2 regions of the Halomonas sp. NYA30 genome follow, and region 1 is predicted to be linked to the other one. Evidence: predicted binding sites of a transcription regulator. Region 1 holds the regulator's gene; the other holds the start of a gene.
What was found. The regulator PhoB, encoded in region 1, activates phosphate uptake and scavenging genes when phosphate is short. The targets are predictions, from matches to a motif close to TGTCATANNNNTGTCANA.
Positions count from the first base shown of each region.

Region 2: ACWI0H_RS13675 (PstS family phosphate ABC transporter substrate-binding protein) is a predicted target of PhoB. The motif match lies at 1,629-1,646, and genes of this name have one in related genera.

Region 1 covers NZ_OZ334477.1:4,476,593-4,479,705, forward strand. Annotated here, with positions in the region: gene ACWI0H_RS20770 (chorismate--pyruvate lyase family protein) at 1-384, shown strand, start outside; gene ubiA (4-hydroxybenzoate octaprenyltransferase) at 420-1,313, shown strand; gene phoB (phosphate regulon transcriptional regulator PhoB) at 1,420-2,109, shown strand; gene phoR (phosphate regulon sensor histidine kinase PhoR) at 2,112-3,113, shown strand, end outside.
Region 2 covers NZ_OZ334477.1:2,935,394-2,938,506, forward strand. Annotated here, with positions in the region: gene pstC (phosphate ABC transporter permease subunit PstC) at 1-404, opposite strand, end outside; gene ACWI0H_RS13675 (PstS family phosphate ABC transporter substrate-binding protein) at 558-1,568, opposite strand; gene ACWI0H_RS13680 (sulfite exporter TauE/SafE family protein) at 1,697-2,428, opposite strand; gene ACWI0H_RS13685 (multidrug effflux MFS transporter) at 2,473-3,113, opposite strand, start outside.

The DNA of each region.
Region 1 (3,113 bases):
GTAGGCTGGCCGCGAGAGGATGAGGCACGGGCGTTGGGCATTGCTCCCAAACGCTACGCATGGCTGCGTGAAGTAGCGCTATGTTTAGATAATACACCGTGGGTGGTGGCGCGCTCCGTCGCCCCGCTCACGCAGTTAAAGGGCCAGCGTTTGGAAGGGTTAGGTGAGCGCTCGCTAGGCAGTTGGTTATTTCGTCAGCCAGGTTTAATTCGCGGGCCGCTTGAGGCCACCTCCCATCCCCCCTTATTTGCTTGTATGAACGGTATCGAAAGTGACTGTACCTGGGGCCGACGCTCGGTGTTTTATCACGGCGGGCTGTCGTTATTGGTGCAGGAGTATTTTTTGCGTGCGATGGCGGATGACCTTGATCTGCCATCGCGCTAGGCTAGCGCCTGCATCTTATTTTTCGTGAGGTAAGCATGGATCGTTCACTGTTGCGGCCGAAGGGATGGGCTCGCGTGGCAGATTTTATACAGCTGATGCGTTTGGATCGACCCATTGGCACTTGGCTGTTGATGTGGCCGACGCTTTGGGCGCTGTGGATTGCCGCTGAAGGGGTACCCGGCCGTGATGTGCTGCTGATTTTTGTGGCCGGTGTTTACGTCATGCGCGCGGCTGGCTGCGTGGTGAACGATTATGCTGATCGCCATTTCGATGGCCATGTGAAACGTACTAAGCATCGCCCGCTCGCCACAGGTCGAATCAGCGAAACCGAGGCTCAATTGCTGTTTATTGGTTTGGTGGCCGCAGCGTTTATTCTGGTGTTACTGACTAATTGGTTTACGGTTCTGCTCTCGCTGGGTGGGGTATTTCTGGCGGTTATTTACCCGTTCATGAAGCGTTATACCCACTTTCCCCAGGTGGTGCTGGGGGCGGCATTCTCATGGGCAATTCCAATGGCCTTTGGCGCCGTGCTGGGCCATGTGCCGTTGGAAGCGTGGCTGCTTTTCTGTGCAAACGTGCTATGGACGGTGGCGTACGACACGCAATATGCCATGGTCGATCGCGACGATGATTTAAAAATTGGCATTAAATCGACAGCCGTGCTGTTTGGCGACGCGGATCGCCTGATAATCGGCCTACTTCAGGTAGCCACCCTGGGGTTGCTGGCATGGGTAGGCTGGCGGGTCGGGTTAGGTGGGTTCTTTTGGCTAGGGCTCGCTGCAATGGCGGCGACTTTCCTGCATCAACAGCGCTTAATTCGTTATCAGGAGCGAGATCCCTGTTTCCAGGCGTTTCTGAATAATCACTGGTCGGGGCTGCTGCTTTTTGCTGGTATTGCGCTAAGTTGGTGGCCTGCGGTGGGTCAGTAACTGCCATTGTCATGTAACTGTCATCAAGTCATGGTGTTATCGTCACTGACATGTCATTGAACTGTTTTCTTTGAACTGGCTTTTTTGCACACCGTGAGGCTCTGGTATGACCGCCAAAACCGTTCTGATTGTCGATGATGAATCGTCGATTCGCGAGATGATCGCGGTAGCGCTGGAAATGGCTGACTACCGTGTGCTCGAAGCAGATAACGCCCAGGATGCTCATGCCATGGTGGTTGACCACCAACCTGATTTATTGCTGCTTGACTGGATGATGCCCGGCACTAGCGGTATTGAACTGGCTAGGCGGTTGAAGCGCGAAGAAGCCACCGCCGAGATCCCCATTATTATGCTCACCGCTAAAGGCGAAGAGGATAATAAAATCCAAGGGCTTGAAGCCGGTGCCGATGACTATATCACCAAGCCCTTTTCGCCCCGCGAATTGGTGGCACGGTTAAAAGCAGTGCTGCGCCGCGCGACGCCGCGTGGCGTTGAAGATCCGATTGAGATTAATGGCCTGCTGCTTGATCCGGTAAGCCACCGGGTAAGCGCTCACGGCAAAGCGTTGGAAATGGGACCGACCGAGTATCGTCTTCTGCAGTTTTTTATGACCCATCAAGAGCGCGCTTACACACGTAGCCAATTGCTTGACCAAGTATGGGGTGGCAATGTGTATGTCGAAGAGCGTACGGTCGATGTGCATATTCGCCGCTTACGAAAAGCGCTGGGCGATGTGCATCAAAACCTGATTCAAACGGTTCGGGGTACCGGATACCGTTTCTCTGCACGGGTGTAAATGTGCGCCTATGGAGCCGTGAACTGTGGCGTCTAGCGTGGCTGGCCACACTGGGTACTTGCTTAGGCTGGTTATTGGGCTCAGCAGGGCTAGGGCTTGCGGCAGGGCTTGCAGTATGTCTGTTTTATCACTTGCGGCAGCTACGCAAACTTTATTTATGGCTAACCCTACATCCTCACGATGAGCCTCCTGCCGCTCACGGTATGTGGGGTGAATTGTTTGATCGTTTATACCGCTATCAGAAAAGCCAGCGTATAACGCAAAGTCGGCTGCGCGCTACCTTGGCCCGTATTCAAGAGTCGTCTGAAGCGATGCGCGACAGTGTGGTCATGCTCGACCGCCACGGTGATCTGGAGTGGTGGAACAGCGCTGCAACGAACATGCTGGGGCTACAAACTGCCCATGATCGTGGTCAGCACATTACCAACCTACTGCGTGAGCCAAGCTTCATCCGCTACTTTAACGCGCGAGAGTATGGCGAGCCGCTAACGCTGACGTCGCCGATTGATGAGCGTCGAATCCTGCAGTATCAAATTACCCTGTACGGCGACGATGAACGGCTGGTAATGGCTCGGGATATCACGCGCTTGCACCGCCTGGAACAGATGCGGCGCGACTTTGTTGCCAACGTCTCTCACGAGCTGCGCACGCCGCTAACCGTCCTTTCCGGCTATCTGGAAACCTACAGCGATATTGCTGACCAGTTGCCTCCGCGTTTGGGTAAAAGCATCAACCAGATGCAGGAACAGACGCAGCGAATGCAAAATCTGGTCAATGATCTATTGCTGCTCTCCCGGTTGGAAATCGACCAGGGTGGGAAAGATCACCATCCGCTGTCGCTAGGGCCTTTGCTACAAAGCATTTGTGATGATGCGCTGGCGCTGTCGAATCAGCGTCATACCATTACTGTCGCGCTTGAAAGCGATGCACGCCTGCTGGGTAGTGAACAGGAGATTCGTAGCGCCATCTCTAACCTCGCCTTCAATGCCGTTCGCTATACGCCA
Region 2 (3,113 bases), 1.5 Mb from region 1:
GAGAACAAAATGCCGAACGTAGTGAAAATCGAGATTAACGCTGCCCCGGCCAAGACCATACGGATGACCCGCTCAATGGCCTGACGGGCGTGAAAATCGGGTTTAACTTGGTTAAGACTTACCATCAGCCCTATGGCTGCAATCACCAAACTCGCGGACAGCAAATAGAGCGTGGGGATATCGGCGCCCATTAAAAGCAGCACAAAAGCCCCCAGCGTGCTCACTAGCACGGCTGGACCGGCAGTTGAGAGCACGGTAAACCAGGCGTATTGATCTGGCTGAGCAAACATCGCCGTGCCCGCACTGCGTAAACGGGTGGCTTTTGAACGGCCAGCAAAAAACGCCAGCAGCCCCAGCAGCAGTAACGCACCGCAAAAAATCAGAAGAAGCTGGTTAGTCTGCATCGAATTTCTCTCGCATTACTTAATGAAATCGTATTGGCGACTACTTTGGGGCACAAACATTACAGCAATGTGACAAACGCCAATATATCGCCGTCATAAAACGAAAGGCCGGCAGCTTTCGCTGCCGACCACTTTCATTTCTAACTTAACGACTTACTTAAGAACGTCTGCTGACATTGTAGTGCGATCTGCTACCGCTTGACGCCACTCTTCACGCTCGTCTTCCGGTAGAACGATCAAGCCGATATCTTTCAAGTAGCCATCTGCACCAATCATCATTTCGCTCATAAACATGTCGGTGTATTCGTACAGCGGCGGTACTTCTTCAGCGTGCTGGTTCTTCACGTAGAACCATAGTGAACGCGCAATAGGATAATCACCCGAGCTGATTGCTTCTGGCTCTGGCTCAACACCGTTGATGCTGGCACCGTTCAGCGTATCGGTGTTCTCTTCAAGGAACGAGTAACCAAAGATACCCATTGCACCGGTATCTTCGCTCAAGCGTTGAACGATCAGGTTGTCGTTCTCGCCAGCGTCGATATACACACCGTCAGAGCGAATTTCAGTATAGGCTTCTTCATACTCGTCCATCTCTTCGGAAGCAGCTTCCATAACCAGCTCTTCAAAAGCGTCACGAGTACCAGAAGTCGTTGGCGGACCATAGATAGAGATTTCGCGGTCTGGCAGCGAAGAATCAATGTCGCTCCAGTTGGTGTAGGGGTTGTCGACCAGTTCGCCGTCAACCGGCACCTGAGCAGCGACTGCCATGAAAATCTGTTCAAGCGTCAGGTCAACAACGTCATTTTCGTTGGATTGGCCTAAAACGATACCGTCAGAACCGATTTTAGCTTCGGTGATATCAGTGACGCCGTTCTCTTCACAACGCTCAAACTCCGCAACTTTCATGCGGCGTGAAGCGTTGGTGATATCAGGCGTGCCTTCACCAATACCATTACAGAACAGACGCAAACCACCGCCCGAGCCGGTTGATTCAATAACAGGAGTCGGGTTACCAGTAGTGGCACCGAACTCTTCAGTCACGTAGCTGGCAAACGGGTAAACAGTACTGGAACCTACGATACGGATTTGATCACGGGCCTGGGCAACACCGGCAACGCTCATTACAGCAGCCGCGATAACGGTGGTTTTTAGAATACGGTTCATGCGAAATACTCCTGTTCGTGTAGGGATCTAACCTTCGCAAGGCATACCTTGCACTGGTTCCATGACAACTTCATGACAGCAAGCAACACATGAACGAATTTTTGCTATACCGGGAAAATTCCCTTTGATTACAGCAGCAAGCCAAGCGCAGCCAAGGTACACAACGCCAGCGAAGCGCCTTGCAACAGACGTCTATCCAAGCGGTGGGCAATCGCGTCCGCCACTGCGTTACCCACCAGTACCGCGGGGAGAAAGGTAAGAGCCACCTGGAAATGCCATAGCTGAATCTGGTTGGCGAAGGCGAGAGTGATAATGGTCAACATTGAGGTCAAAATGAAAAAGGCGGCTAAGTTCCCCCGCACCCGATCAGCGGGTAAACCATGCATCAATATCACCATGGGTGGGCCACCGATGGCAGCAACGGTGCCAAAGATACCTGACAGTACACCAGCGCCGAATAGGGATATTCGATTTACCGGTAGTTTAAAACGGCACAGCGTCACCAACACAGCAAACAGCACGATGATTGCGATCAGCTTTTCTAACAGAAACATCGGCGCGGCGAGCAGAAGCCAAATACCCAGCGCATTGCCAGGCAGGCGCCCTACTAACGCCATGCCAATGGAATCCAGTCGCACCTCGTGCCAATAGTGACGCACCATCATTAATGAGACGGTAAAGCCAAACAGCACTAAAATGACCGGCACCAAGCGTGGCTCAAGCATCAGCAGCAACGGCGCCCCGATAACGGCCAAACCGAAACCGGTCGCGCGCTGGACAAAGGCACCCAGCAGCAGCACGGCTGCGCAGGCTAACCAGGTACTCATCGGCATATTGACCCAGGCCAGCATGCTATCCATCACGGCTGTTCATTCTTATTGCTCATTCCTGCGATTCATCCCTGCTACTCGCTTATGGCGGGCGACTTGGTTAATTTCCGCACGCCGATATTCCCCAACAGGGCAGCGCCCAACATAGTTAGCACCATTGGCCAAAGGTGTTCCACTTCAAACAACCCGACCAGCACCCCAGCGAGAGCGCCACAGGTAAACTGAATGCCGCCTAAAAGCGCCGTCGCGGTGGCACTGATATGGCCAAAGTGATCCAGAAGCGCCGAGATTGCGTTCGGGGTAATCAGCCCAATCATGCCGGTGAAGAGCATAATAAGCGGCACTACTAACATGAGTGACGCCATATTTAACGCGGTGACCAACACCAACCCTAGCGCCGCCACTAACTGTATCAGCAGCCCCAAGCGTAGATTTTGCTGTGGCGTGCGTTTGCGCAGCAGGTGGATATTGACACGATTGGAGAGCGCAATGACCAGCACGTTGACACCAAACACGAGCGGATAGGTGCCGGGCGATAGACCAAAATAGTCGAGATAAAGAAACGGCGAAGCCGTCACAAATGCAAACAGGCCCGCAAAGGAAGCGGCTACCGCGCAGATATACCCCATCCCTTCACGATGCTTGAGCACGCTGGCGTAATTGCGAATGACCTGGCGCGGTGACGCCGCTGGAAGCGACATATCGCGAGTCTCAG